One region of the Psychrobacillus sp. FSL K6-4615 genome, then DNA from elsewhere that is predicted to be linked to it. Evidence: a T-box and tRNA genes for the amino acid it is inferred to sense, from the RefSeq annotation. Region 1 holds a T-box; the other holds one or more tRNA genes.
The links. The T-box of region 1 lies ahead of leuS (leucine--tRNA ligase). A T-box ahead of a tRNA ligase gene usually reads a tRNA of that ligase, here a tRNA-Leu.
Positions count from the first base shown of each region.

Region 2: it has a tRNA-Leu gene. The T-box ahead of leuS (leucine--tRNA ligase) is inferred to sense a tRNA for this amino acid. The anticodon was not compared.

Region 1 covers NZ_JBBOYQ010000001.1:2,440,274-2,452,203, reverse strand. The annotation lists gene MKX53_RS12170 (MDR family MFS transporter) at 1-934, shown strand, start outside; gene MKX53_RS12165 (sigma-54 interaction domain-containing protein) at 936-2,279, shown strand; gene MKX53_RS12160 (GntP family permease) at 2,702-4,024, shown strand; gene MKX53_RS12155 (3-hydroxybutyrate dehydrogenase) at 4,066-4,833, shown strand; gene MKX53_RS12150 (CoA transferase subunit A) at 4,986-5,675, shown strand; gene MKX53_RS12145 (3-oxoacid CoA-transferase subunit B) at 5,689-6,342, shown strand; T-box leader at 6,391-6,603, shown strand; gene leuS (leucine--tRNA ligase) at 6,832-9,243, shown strand; gene MKX53_RS12135 (hypothetical protein) at 9,355-9,513, opposite strand; gene MKX53_RS12130 (VOC family protein) at 9,653-10,063, shown strand; gene MKX53_RS12125 (DNA alkylation repair protein) at 10,132-10,839, shown strand; gene MKX53_RS12120 (anthranilate synthase component II) at 11,046-11,615, opposite strand; gene trpE (anthranilate synthase component I) at 11,612-11,930, opposite strand, start outside.
Region 2 covers NZ_JBBOYQ010000001.1:2,807,484-2,819,413, forward strand. The annotation lists gene MKX53_RS14045 (alpha/beta fold hydrolase) at 133-915, shown strand; gene MKX53_RS14050 (MBL fold metallo-hydrolase) at 1,235-2,083, shown strand; tRNA gene MKX53_RS14055 (tRNA-Leu) at 2,354-2,436, opposite strand; tRNA gene MKX53_RS14060 (tRNA-Cys) at 2,477-2,550, opposite strand; tRNA gene MKX53_RS14065 (tRNA-Gly) at 2,561-2,635, opposite strand; tRNA gene MKX53_RS14070 (tRNA-Gln) at 2,639-2,710, opposite strand; tRNA gene MKX53_RS14075 (tRNA-His) at 2,712-2,787, opposite strand; tRNA gene MKX53_RS14080 (tRNA-His) at 2,822-2,897, opposite strand; tRNA gene MKX53_RS14085 (tRNA-Trp) at 2,925-2,998, opposite strand; tRNA gene MKX53_RS14090 (tRNA-Tyr) at 3,005-3,088, opposite strand; tRNA gene MKX53_RS14095 (tRNA-Thr) at 3,095-3,170, opposite strand; tRNA gene MKX53_RS14100 (tRNA-Phe) at 3,180-3,255, opposite strand; tRNA gene MKX53_RS14105 (tRNA-Asp) at 3,388-3,463, opposite strand; tRNA gene MKX53_RS14110 (tRNA-Met) at 3,467-3,541, opposite strand; tRNA gene MKX53_RS14115 (tRNA-Val) at 3,577-3,652, opposite strand; tRNA gene MKX53_RS14120 (tRNA-Glu) at 3,714-3,788, opposite strand; tRNA gene MKX53_RS14125 (tRNA-Ser) at 3,813-3,904, opposite strand; tRNA gene MKX53_RS14130 (tRNA-Asn) at 3,910-3,984, opposite strand; rRNA gene rrf (5S ribosomal RNA) at 3,993-4,108, opposite strand; rRNA gene MKX53_RS14140 (23S ribosomal RNA) at 4,229-7,157, opposite strand; tRNA gene MKX53_RS14145 (tRNA-Ala) at 7,273-7,348, opposite strand; tRNA gene MKX53_RS14150 (tRNA-Ile) at 7,366-7,442, opposite strand; rRNA gene MKX53_RS14155 (16S ribosomal RNA) at 7,538-9,092, opposite strand; gene MKX53_RS14160 (nucleotidyltransferase-like protein) at 9,479-10,345, opposite strand; gene MKX53_RS14165 (YgzB family protein) at 10,478-10,822, shown strand; gene perR (peroxide-responsive transcriptional repressor PerR) at 10,992-11,435, opposite strand; gene MKX53_RS14175 (D-2-hydroxyacid dehydrogenase) at 11,549-11,930, opposite strand, start outside.

The DNA of each region.
Region 1 (11,930 bases):
GCTTTTAACTTTTTGGCATGGATGGCCAGAATATATATGGTTTGTGGCAATTTTAGGTTTTAGTGGTGGTATTATTTTCCCTAGCATGTATGCGTTAGTAGGTAGTGTCTGGCCCGAAGGTGGTCGTAAGGCGTTTAATGCTATATATTTGTCCCAAAATTTAGGAGTGGCTCTTGGTCCAGCCGTGGCAGGATTGGTTGCAGATCATAATATTAATAATATTTTTCTAGCAAATTTATTGACTTATGTATTATTTTTAGTGGTTGCAGGCGTCTATTACCGCAAAATGGGACTTGCTCCAAATATTAATGCTTCTGTACTGAAAAGTTCTAAAAAAATCAAACAAAAAGCACCGTTTTATGCGTTGTTAATTGTCACTATCGGTTATATGTTTACATGGGTAGCTTATGTACAATGGACTTCTACCATTTCTACTCATGTGTTGGATTTAGGTATAACATTAAAACAATATAGTTTACTATGGACTATAAATGGCGGACTCATATTGGCAGCTCAGCCACTTATAAAGCCAATTATAAATAGATTGGAGCATAAGATAAAAACACAAATGATTCTTGGCATTGCTATATTTATGGCGTCATTTGTTGTTGTTTCTTATGCGGAAGATTATACAATGTTTATCGTTGCAATGGTGATCCTGACACTCGGGGAGGTATTTATCTGGCCAGCAGTACCAACATTGGCTGGACAGTTAGCACCGAAAGGGAGAGAAGGATTTTATCAAGGTATAGTGAATAGCATGGCTACTATTGGAAGAATGATTGGTCCGTTAGCTGGAGGTATTTTAGTAGATGTATATGGTATTCAAGCCATGTTCTTTGTTTTAACTTTGCTAATAGGGTTAGCAATAATTCCTACGCTTTTATATGATCGACCACTGAAGAAAGCAGAGCTGGAGAAGGAAGTGATTTAGTTTGGATAATTTTCAACAACATTTACCAACTTCTGTACTTGCCGAAATTTTAGAAAATGCATTTCAATGGTTTGTTGTAGTAGATGCAGATTCGAAAATTCTATATATCAACGAAGATTATTGCCGCTTTCTTGAAGTAACGAGAGAGGAAGCGATAGGTAAACCAGTAGCTGATATTATTGAAAATACGAAAATGCATGAAGTTATAAAGTCTGGTGTTCCAGACAATGCATCTCCACATTATATTAAAGGAACGTATATGCTAGCGAATCGAGTTCCTCTTTTTGTAGACGGAAAGATTGTTGGGGCTTTTGGAAGTGTAATTTTCAGAGATATGTCCGATTGGAAAAGACTAAGTTCTCATGTTCGTACCACAATGGAAAGAATGCAGTTAAATATAGAAGACAATAGTTATACCGAGTACAGATTGGAAGACATAAAAGGAAGTTCACCAGCTATCCGGAAGATTAAAGAAACGACTGGAATAATAGCACCTAGTGATCTTCCAGTCTTAATTGAAGGGGAGAGTGGAACTGGAAAAGATATGTTTGCACATAGCATACATCAGCTTTCTGAACGCTCGGACTTTCCTTTTGTTAAAGTGAATTGTGCAGAAGTTCCGGTTGAGTTATTGGAAAGGGAACTATTTGGTGTATATAATCCACTTACTGAAACTGTCCAAAATGGAAGAGTTAAACAAGCAGATAAAGGGACTCTATATATAGATGAAATTAGTGCACTTCCGCTGACACTTCAAGCAAAGTTATTAAGAGCAATGCAAGAAGAGGAAATTACTCCACTGAATTCGGAGCAGAGTGAAAAAGTAAATATACGAATAGTTGCTTCGTCCAACATTTCCCTTTCTCAACTAATTGAGGAAAAGAAATTTAGGGAGGATTTATATTATCGTTTACAAGCAATTACATTGAAAATTCCACCTTTAAGAGAAAGAATGGAAGATTTTGTTGATTTACTGAATTTCTTTTTACAAAAGTTCATGCTTCACGCGGGGCGAAGACATATCACACTCGCAACAAAAACTCGGGAATTACTTCAATCCTATCATTGGCCAGGTAATGTAAGGGAATTACAAAATATTTTACAGGCTGCTGTTTACTTAGCAGAAAAAGATACTATTATGCCTTCCGCTCTGCCTTCCCAGATTAAGTTAAGTAATGTACCTTCTTTTCAAACTACGGGGACGCTTGAGGATATATTAGCAGAAGTAGAAAAGAAAGTACTTCAATCTTACTTAGAGGAAGAGTCTGATAAAAGACAAATTGCCAAACAACTTGGACTCAGTAGATCAACACTTTACGAGAAGATAAAAAAACACAACTTATGACCTAAATCCGTTTTTCTGGACACGTATCCAGAAAAGCGGATTTTTATTTTATTTCTAAATACCTCTTGATAACAAGTTTGATATAAATATATATCCGAAAATTCGGATTTTAAGGATATTTACAGTTAACATTTTTGTCACATTTTATATTGATAGAAAATTATGGTTGTGCTTTAATGACTTATGAAAGCGCTTTTAAAATTTTGTATTCAAAAGTTAACCAAGGAAGAAATCTATTCACTGCAGAGTTTAGATTTTGGATACTAGCAAAGAAAATTGGTTGTAAATGAATTTACGATTAGGATGATCGCGCACTTAATTTTTTCTTACTTGATTTTGTTATTTATTTCAATCACTTTTATACACGGATGCTACAAATACAACTTATTACTCTTAAATAATTGGGGGAAATGTAAATGGAAATATTGAGTATGGTCGGTCTTATAGCAGGTTTAGCATTACTAATAGTGTTGACTATGAAAGGCGTTAATATTTTAATAGCTGGTCCTATTTCAGCACTATTGGTAGCTGTGACAAGTGGAATGCCTTTATTTTCCCAGCTTGCTGGTAAAGATGAGGCTGATTATGTTACGAGTTATATGTCAGGTTTTACTGGTTTTATCGCTTCGTGGTATTTGATGTTCTTACTTGGAGCGGTTTTCGGAAAGGTCATGGAGGATAGTGGTGCGGCAGATTCCGTATCCAAGTGGATTGTTGGTAAGTTGGGGATGAAGTATGCAGTACTAGCTATTGTCCTAGCTTGTGCAGTATTAACATTTGGAGGAGTAAGTCTTTTCGTAGTTGCTTTTTCTGTCTATCCAATGGCTATTTCTTTGTTTAAACAAGCGGATTTACCGCGTCGTTTTATACCAGCGACATTAGCCTTAGGATCTGTCACGTTTACGATGACATCTGCGGGTTCACCTGAAATTCAAAACTGGATCCCAATTCAATATTTAGGGACTGATGCATATGCGGGTTGGGAAGTAAGTATAATTGTCGCTTTGTTTATGGCCACTTTTGGATACTGGTGGTTGAAACGTATTATTCAAAAGGCTGTCAATAAAGGGGAACGATTTATAGATCGTGAAACAGATCCAACATTTGATACTAATAGAAATCTGCCAAATCCGTTTTTAGCAATGATTCCATTACTAGTAGTACTAATAATCTCATATATTTTCCATGATAAACTTGCGCAGTCGGCTTTAATAATTGCATTACTTGGTGGTGTAATTGCCACTTATATTGTTGGAAGAAAATATTCTAAAAATTTCTGGGAAGCATTTTCAGCAGGTACAGTCGGTGCGATTATAGCAATCGGAAATACTGCCGCAGTAGTGGGTTTCGGAGGAGTTGCTAAAAACGTACCTGCATTTACAACGGCAGTAGAGGCAATGACAAATATTCCTGGTTCACCTCTAATTGGTGCTGCAATTGCGGTATCGGTAATTGCTGGTATGACGGGTTCTTCATCGGGTGGTCAGACAATTGCATTGCCATTGTTAGCCCCGCATTATCTAGATATGGGGGTAAATGCTGAGGCATTACACAGGGTCGTAGCCATTTCTTCGGGTGCCCTTGATTCATTGCCGCATAATGGCTATGTCGTCACTACTATTCAATCAATCTGTGGTGAAAAACATAGTGCAGCTTATTGGCCGGTTGCTGCGACCACTGTAGTCGTACCAACACTTGGTGTAATAATTGCGATTATTCTCTTCTCGTTTGGGTTAGGGATTTAAAATTAAAAATTACGATACGACATATTTCTGGAGGTTATTAAATGGTAAAAGATAGAGTGCTCCTTATTACGGGAGCCGCAGGGGGCATTGGGTTGGAGATTGCTCATGAATTTTATAAGGCTGGGGCGATTGTAGTACTAACAGATGTAAATGAAGAAAAAGTAAAAGAAGCCGCAAAACTTTTAGGAGATGATGTAATAGGTCTTAAATGCGATGTGACAAAGGAAGAAGATATTATTGATTCAATTCATGTGACTATAGAGAAGTATGGAAGTGTGGACATTCTTATTAATAACGCCGGTATGCAGCACGTTGCAATGTTGGAAGATTTTCCAACAGAACGCTTTGAACTATTGATAAAAATAATGCTGACGGCTCCGTTTATAGCAACTAAACACGTTCTTCCGCATATGCGGAAGAAAGGATTCGGGAGAATTATCAATATGGCATCTATAAATGGTTTAGTCGGTTTTGCTGGGAAAGCAGCGTATAACTCAGCTAAACATGGTTTAATTGGACTTACGAAAGTTGCAGCTCTGGAAACAGCAGCGGATGGAATAACTGTTAATGCAGTTTGCCCAGGGTACGTGGATACGCCACTTGTTCGAAACCAATTCAAAGATTTAGCGAAAGTACGAAATGTTCCAGTGGAATCTGTATTGGAAGAAGTGTTATATCCTCTAGTTCCACAAAAACGACTGTTAGAAGTGAAGGAAGTTGCAGATCTAACTCTTTTTTTAGCTAGCGATTCCGCTAAAGGAATGACCGGGCAAGCAGTTGTTTTGGATGGTGGCTATACTAGTCAATAGGTATTCTATTTATATAAAAACTTTGGATTCAATTCTAGGTGCGATTCAGAATAATTATGCTTAGAATCTAGGTATAAGAATATAGTTTGCTAAGTTGTCGAATATTTGAGAAAATAATAATGTATCAAGCTTAGATGAAAGGGGATTGGAGCATGAAACCTATTTACAATTCAGCTAAAGAGGCTGTTGCAGGGGTGCAAGATGGAATGACGCTGATGGTTGGAGGTTTTGGACTAGTTGGAATTCCAGAACAGCTAATACTGGCTTTAGTCGATAAAGGTGTGAAGGACTTAACGGTTATTTCGAACAATTGTGGCGTGGATGACTGGGGTCTAGGTCTGCTACTTAAAAATAAGCAAATAAAGAAAATGATAGGTTCATATGTTGGAGAAAACAAAGAGTTTGAAAGACAAGTAATCTCGGGTGAAATAGAAGTGGAATTGACTCCACAAGGAACTCTAGCGGAGAAAATCCGTGCTGGTGGGGCTGGAATTCCCGCTTTCTTTACTCCTGCTGGTGTAGGTACTACAGTGGCGGAAGGTAAAGAAGTGCGAGTTTATGATGGAAAAGAATATGTACTAGAAGAGGCACTTCGAGCGGATTATTCTTTCATACGTGCAGCTCAAGCAGATAAATTCGGAAATCTTATCTATAATATGACAGCGCAAAACTTTAATCCAATGATGGCTGCTGCTGGTAAAATTACCATTGCAGAGGTAGAAGAAATGGTAGAAACAGGAGATTTAAATCCTGCTCAAATACATACACCAAGCATTTATGTTCAAGGTCTATTCCAAGCGGAACAAGAAAAAAGAATCGAACGTTTAACGACACGTTCTTAAGGAGGAGTTTCGATTGAATTCACGTGAAAAAATTGCAAGAAGAGCAGAAAAAGAAATTGAAAATGGAAACTACGTAAACTTAGGAATTGGAATTCCGACTTTAGTTGCGAATTTCATCTCTCCCGATAAAACGGTCGTTTTACAATCGGAAAATGGCTTACTTGGTATTGGACCGTACCCAACCGAGCAAGAAGTTAACCCTGACCTTATTAATGCAGGTAAGGAAACAGTAACGACTATTCCAGGCTCGGCTTTTTTCAATAGTGCAGAGTCATTCGCGATGATTCGCGGAGGACATGTCGACGTGGCTATTTTAGGTGCGATGGAAGTATCCGAAAAAGGTGACCTCGCTAACTGGATGATCCCAGGCAAGATGATTAAAGGCATGGGAGGGGCAATGGATCTCGTGCACGGTGCAAAGAAAATTATCGTCATTATGGATCATTGTGCTAAAGACGGTTCTGCTAAAATTAAAAAACAATGTGAATTACCTTTAACAGGCAAGGCAGTTGTGAATAAAATAATAACAGAACGGGCAATGATAGAAGTAACAGAAAATGGACTTGAATTGAAAGAGGTATTCGAGGGTTACTCTGTTCAGGATATTATAGATGCTACAGAAGCGGAACTTATAATTAATAACGTAATAGAAAATGTCTCTATTTAACATCAGCTTGTATTTTAAAGTGGAATCCATTATTATTAAAACTAATAGAAGTCGACTGTGAAAAGGATTAGTAAATAAATCTCGTATCTTTAGAGAGCTAACGGATGGTGTAAGTTAGCGTTACGAATTATTGAACTCGCCTTTGAGTCTGTATAAGTGAACTGATAGTAGCTTGTACCGTTTTCCGCGTTAAGGAATCAAGTTGAGTGAAGTTTTCACTAATTTGGGTGGTACCGCGTGAGTATATCTCTCGTCCCTTAGTTTTTTAAGGGGCGAGTTTTTTTATGTCTAGCTTTAGAGTCTAACCTCTCGGGGCAAATGTGAAATAGCTGATGTGGCTGAGGTGCTTCTTCCTAAGTCCGCACGATGCGGGTTATGTCTGCTATGCCACAGGATGTGGTGCACTTTACAGATCTATCCTAAACACATTTGCCTGTCGAGGCAGAAATAGGCGCTTCCGCTTTTCATACATTGGAGGAGGAAAAATTTATGAGCTTTAATCATGAAGCAATCGAAAAAAAATGGCAAAAGTATTGGCAAGAAAACAAAACGTATAAGATGACAGATGATCCGTCTAAACCAAAATTCTATGCATTGGATATGTTCCCTTATCCTTCAGGAGTAGGTCTACATGTAGGTCATCCACTTGGATATATCGCAACGGATATTCTAAGTTCGTTTAAACGTAAACAAGGTTATAACGTTCTTCATCCAATGGGGTGGGATGCTTTTGGACTTCCAGCGGAGCAATATGCAATTGATACTGGGAACGATCCTGCAGAGTTCACGGCAAAAAATATTGCTACTTTTAAACGTCAAATGACGGATTTAGGATTTTCTTTTGACTGGGACAGAGAGGTAAATACGACCGATCCTTCTTATTATAAATGGACTCAATGGATTTTCATCCAGCTGTACAAAAAAGGCCTAGCATATGTAGATGAAGTGCCGGTAAACTGGTGTCCAGCATTAGGAACTGTTTTAGCTAATGAAGAAGTAATTGACGGTGTGTCAGAGCGTGGAGGACATCCAGTAGAACGTCGTCCGATGCGACAATGGGTACTTCGTATAACTGCTTATGCAGACAGACTTTTAGAAGATTTAGATGATCTTGACTGGCCAGACAGCTTAAAAGAAATGCAACGTAATTGGATAGGACGTTCAGAGGGTGCGGAGCTTACTTTTGAAGTGGCAGGCACGAAAGAATCCTTCCGTGCATTTACAACACGTCCGGATACAATTTTTGGTGCAACCTATGCAGTATTAGCGCCTGAGCATAAGCATGTGGATGCTATAACTACTGAGGAACAAGCAGAAGCAGTGCTAGCTTATAAAGATCAAGTGAAATTAAAAAGTGACCTTGAACGTACAGATCTTGCAAAACATAAAACAGGTGTATTTACAGGTGCTTATGCCGTTAACCCAGTAAGTGGAGAGAAGATGCCAATATGGATTGCTGATTATGTATTAGCGACATACGGTACTGGTGCTATTATGGCAGTTCCTGCACATGATGAGCGTGACTACGAGTTCGCAAAACAATTTGATTTGCCAATCGTGGAAGTAGTTGCAGGTGGAGACATCTCACAAGAAGCTTACACTGCTGATGGCACACTTATTAACTCTGAGTTTTTAAATGGCTTAAACAAACAAGAAGCAATTGCCAAAGCGATTGAATGGTTTGAAACAAATGGTAAAGGTGAGAAGAAAATTACGTATCGTCTACGTGATTGGTTATTCAGTCGTCAACGTTATTGGGGCGAGCCGATTCCAATTATTCATTGGGAAGATGGCACTTCTACACCAGTAGAAGAGTCTGAATTACCGTTAATGCTTCCTGTTACTACAGATATTAAACCAAGTGGTACAGGTGAGTCGCCACTAGCTAATATTACGGAATGGGTTAATGTTGTGGATCCAGTAACCGGTAAAAAAGGCCGTCGTGAAACGAATACTATGCCTCAGTGGGCAGGTAGCTGCTGGTATTACCTACGTTATATCGATCCAAACAATGACGAGGCACTTGTCGATCCAGAACTAGCGAAACGCTGGCTTCCAGTGGACATTTATGTAGGTGGAGCAGAGCATGCAGTACTTCATTTATTGTACGCACGTTTCTGGCATAAATTCCTTTATGATATTGGTGTAGTTACTACGAAAGAGCCATTCCAAAAGCTATTTAACCAAGGGATGATTCTTGGAGAAGGTAACGAGAAAATGTCTAAATCGAAAGGGAATGTAGTTAACCCTGATGATATCGTGAAAAGTCATGGAGCCGATTCACTTCGTCTTTATGAAATGTTCATGGGGCCACTAGACTCCTCGAAACCATGGTCTACAAATGGTTTAGATGGATCAAGAAGATTCCTAGATCGTATATGGCGTCTATTGGTCGATGAAGACGGTAAGTTGAGTGCTAAAGTTACAGATACTTCTTCTGATAATATGGAAAAAGCATATCATCAAACAGTTAAAAAAGTAACGGAAGACTTTGAAGCAATGCATTACAATACCGCTATTTCACAAATGATGGTATTTATCAATGAAGGATATAAAGCGGAGCAAATTTCAACAGAATATGTTGAAGGATTTGTGAAGCTTATTTCTCCAATCGTTCCACATATTGCAGAAGAATTATGGCGTATTCTTGGACATGACGATACAATCGTTTACGAATCTTGGCCAACATTTGATGAATCGAAACTAGTAGACAATGAAGTAGAAATTCCAGTTCAAATTAAAGGGAAAGTACGTGCAAAATTGAACGTTGCTAAAGATGCAACAAAAGAAGAGTTGGAAGCATTAGCTCTTGCTTCAGAACAAGTTCAACAATGGTTGGATGGTCAAGAAGTGAAGAAAATTATTGCCATTCCAGGTAAAATGGTCAATATCGTAATTTAATGAAGCTTGACTATAAATAAGAGTATTTTAAATCATCTCAACTCTATGCTTTTCTTAGAGTTGAGATGATTTTTTTGTTGTAGAAATGAGCAGCTTTTTTATTTGCAATATCTATTGGAATTCATAAGGGTTAGGATAACCTATTTCTATTAATACTTCTTGTACGATATCCTCTGCTAATTGGAGATCCTTTACGTAGTAATAAGCCAAACGTATTAGGGGTTCTGTAAATTGCAGCATTAACGTTTTTAGGTCATTAATATTTATCAAAACCACAACTCCTTTCCATATATAAACGATTCCTAGCACTTTAAAGTTTGGATTTTTCTGAATTATTTTCCTACTCTGCCTTGAAAGTTCTGAAAAATGATATGATGAAGGTTATAAGAATATGGGAGGGATGTGTGCAATGAGTGCATTTATTAAAAGAGTGGGAACTACATACATACCAGTTGTTAATCCAGAGAAATCATCATTATGGTATCAAGAAATGCTAGGAGCTGTTGAAAATTTTAGAAATATGGACAAAGCAATTTTAGAATTTGCAGATCAAAGTTTTTTTCTTGTTAAGGCCAAAAAAGGAGAACGGTCTTGTTTTTTGGATATTTATGAACAGGAACATTTTACAATGACTTTTGAAGTGAATGGAATAGATCGACTAATAGAATTTAACAGCTTTCTTCAGGAAAAGGGAGTACGTGTTGGGAAAATTGAAAATCGGGGGCATCCCGGCACCAATTTTGTATTCTATGATTTAGACGGGAATATGTTTGATGTATGGAGTGAATTGAGTCCTACTTTCAAGAATAGATTGGATTAAAATGATTTAGTGATATTTGAATGAGCGTTATATCTGTGGAAAATCAAAAATAAAGGAAGTGCGAATAGATGAATTTTGAAGAAGTTATGCAGGAACTCGAAGCTCTTGGTAAAGAAAGAACTAAAAAAATATACATATCCAATGGAGCACATGAGCCACTTTTCGGCGTGGCTACTGGTGTGATGAAACCAATTTCAAAGAAAATAAAAATAAATCAACAGTTAGCGGATGAGCTATACGCAACAGGGAACTATGATGCCATGTATTTTGCCGGTATTATTGCAGATCCAAACGGCATGACTGAAGCGGATTATAATCGCTGGATGGATTCAGCATATTTTTATATGCTTTCTGATTTTGTAGTAGCTGTAACTTTGTCAGAGTCCGATATCGCTCAAGAAGTTGCGGACAAATGGATTACAAGTGACGAGGAGTTGAAAATGTCAGCAGGGTGGAGTTGCTACTGCTGGCTTTTGGGGAATCGAAAAGACGTTGAGTTTTCAGAAAGCAAAATGTCTAATATGCTTGATATGGTGAAAAATAAGATTCATGAATCACCTGAACGAACAAAATCTTCGATGAATAACTTTATATTAACTGTGGGAACTTCTTATGTACCTCTGCATGAAAAAGCACTAGAGACTGCAAAGGAAATAGGCATAGTTGAAGTCAAAAGAGACAACAAAAAAAGCAGCTTCTTAAATGCTTACGACAGTATTCAAACAGCAGTAGATAAAGGAAGAATTGGTTTTAAACGCAAGCATGTTAGATGTTAATATCTTATAGAGCAGCTTGTCCTTAATAGGGATAAGCTGCTTTTTGCTATCTTTTGTTTATTCCAACTAGCGTGCTCAAAATTCCAACTAAACCTCTCATTTTTCCAACTAAACCCTCCAAAATTCCAACTAAAACACCTGTAAGAGATTTTTCGGATCAAAAAAGCTCCTAGAACGATCCTAGGAACTCCCTTTTATATATTTTCTCAGAAGCTTTCGATAAATGACTGCATTATTCGGCTTCCTTGTTCTGTCCCAATAGATTCCGGGTGGAATTGAAGGCCATATAAAGGGTAGTCGACATGTTTGATGGCCATTATTTCATTGTCGTCTTCTGACCTTGCTAGAATTTCTAGTTCGTCTATTAATGACTCTCCGTCTATCACAAGCGAATGATATCGCATGACTGAAATTGGCTCCTCGAAAGTTTTGAACAAAGCTTGAGGACTATAAGATATGGTGGACATTTTACCATGTCTAATGGTTTTTGCCTGCACAATTTTTGCTCCAAAAGCTGCGCCAATCGATTGATGGCCAAGACAGATACCTAAAATGGGATACTTTTTATATAGCTTCTGAATAATGTCGATCGAAACACCTGCATCTACAGGAGTACCAGGGCCAGGAGAGATAATAATAGCCTCAGGGTTCAGTTCTTCCAGTTCTTCAATAGTAATAGCATCATTCCGAACGACTTTAACGTCTTTGCCTAACATACTGACTTGTTGATATAAATTATACGTAAAAGAATCATAGTTATCGATTAACAAAATCATCGTTGCACCTCCAAGAGAGCCTTAGCTTTATTAATCGTTTCTTCATACTCGCTCTTTGGAATAGAATCGTGGACAATACCAGCTCCAGCTTGAACATGGGCATAATGATCTTTTACAACCATTGTACGAATGGCAAGTGCCAAATCCATATTACCTGTAACAGATACATAGCCGACAGCCCCCGCGTAGATCCCACGTTTCATTGGTTCTAAATTATTTATAATCTGCATAGCTCTAATCTTCGGTGCTCCTGAAACAGTTCCAGCAGGTAAGCAGGTAGTTAACACATCTAAAATATGTGCATTTTCAATTAGT
Region 2 (11,930 bases), 370 kb from region 1:
CTTGCGATTATCTTAGGGGAACTTACGATTAAAAAATTCTAATTTGCGATTTGTGGTTAGTATCTTGCGATTCACCCATTTAAACACTTTCGAGTATCTTAACCTATAAAACTTTTTCATGGAGGAATTGGCGTGGGTTACTTTGTAAACGTAGAACAAGGTGTGAATTTATTTGTAGAGGATATCAATCCTAGTGCAAGCAAGACAATTGTGTTTTTACATGGTTGGCCTTTAAACCATGAACAATTCGAATATCAGTATGATGTTCTGCCATCAATGGGATATCGCTGTATTGGTATTGACTGGAGAGGATTTGGAAAGTCAGATAGACCAATCCATGGCTACAACTTTGACAGACTAGCAGATGACATCCATGCAGTAGTTAAATCACTCCAGTTAACCAACTTTACGCTAGCTGGCCATTCTACAGGAGGAGCAATCGCTATACGATATGCGACTCGTCACAATGCTTACGGATTATCGAGACTGATTCTAATAGACGCCGCTGCTCCAACTGGATTTACACAGGAAACAGCGAACCGACTTCTTACAGAAACATTAAACGACCGACCTAAAATGATGCAAGGTGTAACAGATACTTTTTTCTTTCAATATATTTCTGCCCCATTCTCTAATTGGTTTAATGGATTAGGACTACAAGCAGCTGGTTGGTCCACAGCAGCAATTATCAACACTTTAAGAGATGAAAAGCTTGGTACAGATCTTCCTAAAATAACAGTTCCTACATTAATCGTTCATGGTGTACATGACAAGCTTGTGCCATTTAAACAAGCTCAAGAACTTAACGAAGCCATAAAAAATTCGCATCTCGTTCCATTTCACTATAGCGGACATGGGCTTTTCTGGGAAGAACGAGAAAAATTTAACGAGCTAATCAAACAGTTTGTTGGATAGGTTTTACTTACTATTAGAATTGGTTCACGGGAGGGCTTAATAAGCTATCTTGTGAATCTTTTCAAACTCTACCTTTAAGAGACTCGCTTACTAAAGTACATATATAGTTTAAAAAATTAAATGAAAGTGGATCTTTATCAAACAATAATAAATTTTACATGTTTGCACGAGCAAATTTATATGCAACTAGATTTAACAACTATGTATCCCCACCCGGGAGTGCAAAGTTAAAAAACACTTCTAGTTAGCTTTATTTTTCATCTCTTGAAACAGTAGTATATAATGAACATTATAAACATTCTTAAGGGAGTACGAGTTCATGCAAACATTGAAAAAACTTTCCGATCGACTCTTTTACCTGCCTGCATATCAAAAGACAGATCGACCGATATTAGCTGCTATTGTAGGGGACAAACAGACTCTACTGATTGATGCTGGTAATTCTTCTAATCACGCTAAATACTTTAAAGAGCAATTAGCTTCCTATCATCTCACCGGGGATATTCTGGCTCTCACACATTGGCATTGGGATCATGTATTTGGCTTACGTGAAATGGATGTTCCTTCAGTTTCCAATTCCATGACCTATAACAAAGTAAAAGAACTTCAAAAGCTATCATGGGAAGACAAGGAGTTGGATGGACGTGTCGAAGCAGGGATTGAAATTCCTTTTTGTGCAGATGCGATAAAGCTAGAGCTAGGAAGTATGCGAGAAGTTATCATACCAGATCCCACTATCATTTTTGACAAGCAAATCAAACTTAATATAGGTGGGGTTAACTGTATCATTGAACATGTTGGTGGAGATCATTCACCTGATTCGAATCTCATTTATATAGCAGAGGAAAAGACATTATTTCTTGGGGACTGTCTCTATGCAAATATGTACGCAGAAAAGTGGCATTATACCATTGAAAAGATGTATAAGCTTTTGGAGAAAATTGAAGGCTATGACGCAGAAATCTTCTTCCTATCTCATCATCCAGCACCTTTAACAAAGGATGAATTTACTTCCTTTGTATCATTATTGAAGACAAGTGCAGAATTAACAAATAAACATAAAGGAAAAATAGAGGCAATTGCAGAAGAGATGTCCTCTCATTTTGGCCGTGACGTGACGGAAGACGATTTAGAAATAATCGAGTACTTTGTAAATGGTTATGCGTAACATGTATCGTTGCTTAAGAGAATTGCCCTAGATTCCAAAGGAGTGCAGAGTTTGCCGTGTTGATTCCTAACTATTGTAGGAACACACTAAATGATCAAAAGCTTTGTGGTAGCTTGTAAACATATAAAGCCCAAGAGGTGATTTCTCTTGGGCTTATTCTTATTACTATTGAAACCGTGAGTAATTTCTTTTTCTATTTATAGTACAACTATGTTATCTACATTTTTCCAAAAAAAGAACCCTTGAAATATCAAGGGTTCTTTGCTTTTATACCGGTGGCCGGGGTCGAACCGGCACATCCAGAGGATACGGGATTTTGAGTCCCGCGCGTCTGCCAATTCCGCCACACCGGCAAAATAAATACTAGGCAGTTATTAAATCATTTTTAAAAATTGGAGGCGGCAACCGGATTTGAACCGGTGATAAAGGTGTTGCAGACCTGTGCCTTACCACTTGGCTATGCCGCCGTAAAGTAATTGGAGCGGAAGACGAGGTTCGAACTCGCGACCCCCACCTTGGCAAGGTGGTGTTCTACCACTGAACTACTTCCGCAAACTGGGGTACCTGGATTCGAACCAGGGCATGATGGAATCAAAATCCATTGCCTTACCGCTTGGCTATACCCCAATGGGGCGACTGAGGGGAATTGAACCCCCGAATGCCGGAATCACAATCCGGTGCGTTAACCACTTCGCCACAACCGCCACAAATAAAAAAAGAGCTAACTACTAAGGAATATGGGGCGACTGAGGGGAATTGAACCCCCGAATGTCGGAATCACAATCCGATGCGTTAACCACTTCGCCACAACCGCCATTATTCAAAGCTAACTAAAAAAAATTGGCAGGGGCAGTAGGAATCGAACCCACATCAAAGGTTTTGGAGACCTCTATTCTACCGTTAAACTATGCCCCTAAAAACTGGTGGTGGGGGACGGATTCGAACCGCCGAACCCGAAGGAGCGGATTTACAGTCCGCCGCGTTTAGCCACTTCGCTACCCCACCAGTGTATGGTGCCGGAAAAAGGACTTGAACCCTCAACCTACTGATTACAAGTCAGTTGCTCTACCAGTTGAGCTATTCCGGCGTATAAATATGGTGGCTCAGGACGGAATCGAACCGCCGACACAAGGATTTTCAGTCCTTTGCTCTACCGACTGAGCTACTGAGCCAAATTCGATTGTGCTAAGCTGCGAATCTCTTTGTCAGCTTCATTCGTTCAGTTAGTCACGTACTTTAGTACGTTCCTTCCATCACTCAATCGCTTCCTCGACCTTCTTGCTTATCACCAATCTTTTAAAAAATGGCGGTCCCGACCGGGATCGAACCGGCGATCTCCTGCGTGACAGGCAGGCATGTTAACCGCTACACCACGGGACCATTTGGTTGCGGGGACAGGATTTGAACCTGCGACCTTCGGGTTATGAGCCCGACGAGCTACCACTGCTCCACCCCGCGACAATACTATAATTGCTAATTTGTTTCAAAAGAAATGGTGGAGGATGACGGGCTCGAACCGCCGACCCTCTGCTTGTAAGGCAGATGCTCTCCCAGCTGAGCTAATCCTCCTGGGTTAAATTACGATAAGCTTCGCATCTCTGCGTCAACTTCATTCGTTCAATTTAATAAATGGTGACCCCTACGGGATTCGAACCCGTGTTACCGCCGTGAAAGGGCGGTGTCTTAACCGCTTGACCAAGGGGCCATACTTTTATGTAGAAAACTAATCTGGCGGAGAGCAAGGGATTTGAACCCTTGAGACAGTTTAACCCGCCTACACGATTTCCAATCGTGCTCCTTCGGCCACTCGGACAGCTCTCCTAAAATGGCTCCGAAGGTAGGACTCGAACCTACGACCAATCGATTAACAGTCGATTGCTCTACCACTGAGCTACTTCGGAATAATACAGCCTAGCAACGTCCTACTCTCACAGGGGGAGACCCCCAACTACCATCGGCGCTGAAGAGCTTAACTTCCGTGTTCGGTATGGGAACGGGTGTGACCTCTTCGCCATCATCACTAGACCTTATTAATTTGAAAGACAATACTTAGTATAACAAAACTAGAAAATAATTCAAGCTTTTTTTTATATTTTTTTTGTACTTTCAAAACTGGATAAACGACATTGTTACGTTAAACAAAATTTGGTTAAGTCCTCGATCGATTAGTATTCGTCAGCTGCACGTGTCGCCACGCTTCCACCCCGAACCTATCTACCTCATCGTCTTTGAGGGATCTTACTTACTTGCGTAATGGGAAATCTCATCTTGAGGGGGGCTTCGTGCTTAGATGCTTTCAGCACTTATCCCGTCCACACATAGCTACCCAGCGATGCTCTTGGCAGAACAACTGGTACACCAGCGGTGTGTCCATCCCGGTCCTCTCGTACTAAGGACAGCTCCTCTCAAATTTCCTACGCCCACGACGGATAGGGACCGAACTGTCTCACGACGTTCTGAACCCAGCTCGCGTACCGCTTTAATGGGCGAACAGCCCAACCCTTGGGACCGACTACAGCCCCAGGATGCGATGAGCCGACATCGAGGTGCCAAACCTCCCCGTCGATGTGGACTCTTGGGGGAGATAAGCCTGTTATCCCCGGGGTAGCTTTTATCCGTTGAGCGATGGCCCTTCCATGCGGAACCACCGGATCACTAAGCCCGTCTTTCGACCCTGCTCGACTTGTAGGTCTCGCAGTCAAGCTCCCTTCTGCCTTTACACTCTTCGAATGATTTCCAACCATTCTGAGGGAACCTTTGGGCGCCTCCGTTACACTTTAGGAGGCGACCGCCCCAGTCAAACTACCCGCCTGACACTGTCTCCTACCCGGGTTACGGGTATGGGTTAGAATTTCAATACAACCAGGGCAGTATCCCACCGACGCCTCCTCCGAAGCTGGCGCTCCGGGCTCTAAGGCTCCTGCCTATCCTGTACAAGTTGCACCAAAATTCAATATCAAGCTATAGTAAAGCTCCACGGGGTCTTTCCGTCCTGTCGCGGGTAACCTGCATCTTCACAGGTACTATAATTTCACCGAGTCTCTCGTTGAGACAGTGCCCAGATCGTTACGCCTTTCGTGCGGGTCGGAACTTACCCGACAAGGAATTTCGCTACCTTAGGACCGTTATAGTTACGGCCGCCGTTTACTGGGGCTTCAATTCGCACCTTCGCTTGCGCTAAGCACTCCTCTTAACCTTCCAGCACCGGGCAGGCGTCAGCCCATATACTTCACCTTACGGTTTTGCATAGACCTGTGTTTTTGCTAAACAGTCGCCTGGGCCTATTCACTGCGGCTCTTCTAGGCTATGAACCCAAAAGAGCACCCCTTCTCCCGAAGTTACGGGGTCATTTTGCCGAGTTCCTTAACGAGAGTTCTCTCGCTCACCTTAGGATTCTCTCCTCGACTACCTGTGTCGGTTTGCGGTACGGGCACCTTTCACCTCGCTAGAGGCTTTTCTTGGCAGTGTGAAATCAGGAACTCTAGACATACGTCCTCGCCATCACAGCTCAATGTTAAAGAATGCGGATTTGCCTACATTCACACCTTACTGCTTGGACATGCATAACCAACAGCATGCTTACCCTATCCTTCTGCGTCCCCCCATTACTCAAACGGTGGTTTGGTGGTACAGGAATATCAACCTGTTATCCATCGCCTACGCCTATCGGCCTCGGCTTAGGTCCCGACTAACCCTGAGCGGACGAGCCTTCCTCAGGAAACCTTAGTCATACGGTGGACGGGATTCTCACCCGTCTTTCGCTACTCATACCGGCATTCTCACTTCTAAGCGCTCCACCAGTCCTTCCGGTCTGACTTCAACGCCCTTAGAACGCTCTCCTACCACTGATACCAAAGGTATCAATCCACAGCTTCGGTGATTTGTTTAGCCCCGATACATTTTCGGCGCAGCGTCACTCGACCAGTGAGCTATTACGCACTCTTTAAATGATGGCTGCTTCTAAGCCAACATCCTGGTTGTCTAAGCAACGCCACATCCTTTTCCACTTAACAAATACTTTGGGACCTTAGCTGGTGGTCTGGGCTGTTTCCCTCTTGACTACGGATCTTATCACTCGCAGTCTGACTCCCAAACATAAATCATTGGCATTCGGAGTTTGTCTGAATTCGGTAACCCGGGATGGGCCCCTAGTCCAAACAGTGCTCTACCTCCAAGATTCTAACGTTTGAGGCTAGCCCTAAAGCTATTTCGGAGAGAACCAGCTATCTCCAGGTTCGATTGGAATTTCTCCGCTACCCACACCTCATCCCCGCACTTTTCAACGTGCGTGGGTTCGGACCTCCAGTAAGTGTTACCTTACCTTCATCCTGGACATGGGTAGATCACCTGGTTTCGGGTCTACGACCACATACTCATTCGCCCTATTCAGACTCGCTTTCGCTGCGGCTCCGTCTTCTCGACTTAACCTTGCATGGGATCGTAACTCGCCGGTTCATTCTACAAAAGGCACGCTATCACCCATTAACGGGCTCTAACTACTTGTAGGCACACGGTTTCAGGATCTATTTCACTCCCCTTCCGGGGTGCTTTTCACCTTTCCCTCACGGTACTGGTTCACTATCGGTCACTAGGTAGTATTTAGCCTTGGGAGATGGTCCTCCCAGATTCCGACGGAATTTCACGTGTTCCGCCGTACTCAGGATACACTCAAGAGAGAATGAATTTTAGACTACGGGGCTTTTACCCTATCCTGCGGACCTTTCCAGATCGCTTCGTCTAACTCATTCCTTTGTAACTCTATGTAGAGTGTCCTACAACCCCAAAAGGCAAGCCTTTTGGTTTGGGCTATTCCCGTTTCGCTCGCCGCTACTCAGGGAATCGAATTTTCTTTCTCTTCCTCCAGGTACTTAGATGTTTCAGTTCCCTGGGTGTGTCTCAGATGCGCTATGTATTCACGCAAATGTACTGCTCCATTACGAACAGTGGGTTTCCCCATTCGGAAATCTCCGGATCAAAGCTCACTTACAGCTCCCCGAAGCATATCGGTGTTAGTGCCGTCCTTCGTCGACTCCTAGTGCCAAGGCATTCACCGTGCGCCCTTATTAACTTAACCTAAAAGTTAAAAAGTCTTACACGTTGTGATTACGTAAATAATCACAACAGAATTTCTTGTTGTTTATTGTTTCAATGTCGTTTTATCCAGTTTTCAAAGAACAAATAATAATCTTTGGTGGAGCCTAGCGGGATCGAACCGCTGACCTCCTGCGTGCAAGGCAGGCGCTCTCCCAGCTGAGCTAAGGCCCCGGGATTTAAAAAGGGTATGGTGGGCCTAAATGGACTCGAACCATCGACCTCACGCTTATCAGGCGTGCGCTCTAACCAGCTGAGCTATAGGCCCTCTTTGAATTTCCATATAATAAATATGAACATTCAAAACTGAACTGCAAAACGTTAAGATACGAATAAAGATTCGTATTCCGATATTATCCTTAGAAAGGAGGTGATCCAGCCGAACCTTCCGATACGGCTACCTTGTTACGACTTCACCCCAATCATCTGTCCCACCTTCGGCGGCTGGCTCCCATAAGGGTTACCCCACCGACTTCGGGTGTTACAAACTCTCGTGGTGTGACGGGCGGTGTGTACAAGGCCCGGGAACGTATTCACCGTGGCATGCTGATCCACGATTACTAGCGATTCCGGCTTCATGTAGGCGAGTTGCAGCCTACAATCCGAACTGAGAACGGTTTTATGGGATTTGCTCACCCTCGCGGGGTTGCGACCCTCTGTACCGTCCATTGTAGCACGTGTGTAGCCCAGGTCATAAGGGGCATGATGATTTGACGTCATCCCCACCTTCCTCCGGTTTATCACCGGCAGTCACCTTAGAGTGCCCAACTAAATGCTGGCAACTAAGATCAAGGGTTGCGCTCGTTGCGGGACTTAACCCAACATCTCACGACACGAGCTGACGACAACCATGCACCACCTGTCACCGCTGTCCCCGAAGGGAAAAGCCTATCTCTAGGCCGGTCAGCGGGATGTCAAGACCTGGTAAGGTTCTTCGCGTTGCTTCGAATTAAACCACATGCTCCACCGCTTGTGCGGGCCCCCGTCAATTCCTTTGAGTTTCAGTCTTGCGACCGTACTCCCCAGGCGGAGTGCTTAATGCGTTAGCTGCAGCACTAAGGGGCGGAAACCCCCTAACACTTAGCACTCATCGTTTACGGCGTGGACTACCAGGGTATCTAATCCTGTTTGCTCCCCACGCTTTCGCGCCTCAGCGTCAGTTACAGACCAGAAAGCCGCCTTCGCCACTGGTGTTCCTCCAAATCTCTACGCATTTCACCGCTACACTTGGAATTCCGCTTTCCTCTTCTGTACTCAAGTCCCCCAGTTTCCAATGACCTTCCACGGTTGAGCCGTGGGATTTCACATCAGACTTAAAGGACCGCCTGCGCGCGCTTTACGCCCAATAATTCCGGACAACGCTTGCCACCTACGTATTACCGCGGCTGCTGGCACGTAGTTAGCCGTGGCTTTCTAATGAGGTACCGTCAAGGTACGAGCAGTTACTCTCGTACTTGTTCTTCCCTCACAACAGAGTTTTACGATCCGAAAACCTTCTTCACTCACGCGGCATTGCTCCATCAGACTTTCGTCCATTGTGGAAGATTCCCTACTGCTGCCTCCCGTAGGAGTCTGGGCCGTGTCTCAGTCCCAGTGTGGCCGATCACCCTCTCAGGTCGGCTACGCATCGTCGCCTTGGTGAGCCGTTACCTCACCAACTAGCTAATGCGCCGCGGGCCCATCCTGTAGTGACAGCGAGATGCCGTCTTTTAACATCTCCCCATGAGAGGAAATGGATTATTCGGTATTAGCCCCGGTTTCCCGGAGTTATCCCAATCTACAGGGCAGGTTGCCCACGTGTTACTCACCCGTCCGCCGCTAAATCAGAAGAAGCAAGCTTCTTCGTCATTCGCTCGACTTGCATGTATTAGGCATGCCGCCAGCGTTCGTCCTGAGCCAGGATCAAACTCTCCATAATAGTTCACCTTCAGTATGCAGAGCACATTGAGAGCGAACAAATTAGAACTAGTTTAAAAGCTCATTTTGTTTTGCTGGCATCATCATTAAATGATGTCCAAAATTGTTTTGCTATCATACTAACTAAGTTAGTTGAAAGCTATGTTTCTTAACGTTTTGCATGTTCAGTTTTCAATGTTCATTTTGTTGTGTCGTTTTTTGCGACTTCTCTAATTTACCATCGTACTCGGTAAGTGTCAAGAAGTTTTTCTAAAAAACTTTTTCACTATTATTTGTTTGAAATAGTTTGTGTTGTTTTTGACGACGCTTATTATAATACCATGCATTTATTTATTATGTCAACAATAAAAACGAACAAATTTCATTGTTCGTTTTTAAATGTTGTTTCTACATCATCACTTTGTAGTATCTATGCATGATCGCGTTGCTTTTGGTTTGCTGTTCTTCAATTGAAATATACCCTTTATCTATTAGAAACTCGATAAAAACCTCTAAATCTACAGAGTAGTTTTTAAGCTCTTCTTGCTCATGAATTTCTTGGATCGTCCAAAACTCTTTTGAGCCAAGTACTTCTATAATGTGTTGTGCTCCATCTTTTGATCGGGAATGAATCAAAAAGTCACTCGCTAAAAACAAAAGCTCTAATCTTTTTTCTAATGATTCATCACTAGAGATTAACTCATCGTACAATTTATATATAGAAGGATCTAATGCTTTTACTTGATTCCATACCATCACTTCTGGGTGCATACCATTTTCAAAAACAGCTAATCGTGCTAGATGATGTAAAGAATCTACCATATGATTATAAGCATCTAAGAAATTACGTTGTTCAAAAAAAAGCTTTCCTTCTAAATACCGTCTCGTTAGTTTGGCAAACTCTATACCCATTCGAGCTTTTCTTCCGTTTATCGGAAATACGTATAGCTCTTGTTTTAAACTTTCTACATATTCATTGCGATCAAATACCACGCGACCGTTGATTAACCAATCCACCAGTTTCGGGTTAGTTCCCAACAAGAGCCATTTTCTTAACTGCTTTTCTGTAATTATATGAAGCGCAGTTTTTTTATCCTCATACGTATAATGCTTTGTAAAAACAGGTACCTCAGATTCTTTCGTTAATATTAATAAAATAGAGTCAAACATATCTGTAATAGGACTAAAATCTGCCCGTTTCTCTACTAAAATAACACCAAGTGTATTAGGTTCACTTGCTCTTTCTTGATAAATCGGTCTCAATAACGCTTCCAAAATGAAGCCTCCTTTATTTACTTCTACTATAAATTTTCGACAACTTTTCTATATTTCCTTCTATAATTCATTCCTAACTTAACTTTATACTAAAATATGATATAGTGTATGTAGAAATTAGGAGGCTGAAAAATGAAACCCTATAAAAACAAAATAAATCGTATACGTTCGTTTGCACTTGGACTTATATTCTTTGGTTTTATCATTATGTACGGTGCAATCTTTTTTAAAGATAACGGTATATTAGTTACCATTTTCGTAACGCTGGGGCTACTATCTATTTTAGCTAGTACAGCAGTCTATGGTTGGATTGGATTATTATCAACAAAAGCAGTGCCTGTTGTATGTCCTAACTGTGGTAAGCATACTAAAGTATTAGGTAGAGTAGATATGTGTATGTATTGTAAAGAACCTTTAACGCTAGATCCTAATCTTGAAGGTCAAGAATTTGATGAAGCATTGAATAAAAAAAGATAATGGACACTTTGCTTTTTTAGCAAAGTGTTTTTTCTATTCTAAGTAGGTGGAAGGTGGAAGTGAAAATCCTATGTTTTTTGTCTTAGTATATTGTGGCAAATACAGAGCTTTTGCCAACCTCCACTATACAAATAAAAAACCGAGCGTGTCTTACTACGCTCGGTTTTGCTTATTGAACTTTAGTTGCATGCTCTTTGCATGTTGGACAAACACCGTAAATTTCCATTCGATGATAGCTTACATCAAACCCAGTTAAATGAGAAGCTAAATGTTCTACTTCATCTAATCCAGGATAATGAAAATCAACAATTTTACCGCAAGCGTCGCAAATCATATGATAATGATCATTCGTAACAAAATCAAAACGACTAGAAGAATCGCCATAGGTTAACTCTTTAACGAGTCCTGCTTCTCTAAAAACACGTAAATTATTATAAACCGTTGCAACACTCATGCTAGGAAATTTACTTTCTAGTGCTTTATATATATCGTCCGCTGTGGGATGTGACATAGATTGGATAATAAATTCCAGTATCGCATGGCGTTGAGGTGTAATTCGTACACCAGTCGATTTTAATGTATCTAAAGCATCTCTTAAATGTACTTCCGTCATCGCAATGCACCTCTTTTCATATTCATTCTTTAATTATAATTGTTACAATAAGTATAAATAGAAAGGGCATGAACTGTCAAATTTATTACTCGTTAAGGAAAGATATACATAGATTAGTAACCCTTTTCCAAATCAATCTCATTTTCCAGTGGCTTTTGCTCCATCCAAGCATTTAAATTACTTGAGAAAATTTGTAGCGCCCTTATTACATATTGAGAAGAGTGACTGGAGACATGTGGAGAAACGATTACATTATTCATACTCCAAAATGGGTGTTCTGCGGCAAGTGGTTCCTTCTCAAATACATCCAGTACAGCATATGCGATTTTCTCTTCTTCTAATGCACGTAGTAAGTGTTGTTCTTTCACTAAATCACCACGTCCAAAATTCATAAAGATTGCACTCTGCTTCATAGACTGTAAATGCTCGTATGTGATTAATCCCTTTGTTTGCTCCGTACTCGGTAGAATGGAAATAACAATATCCGCTTTCGGT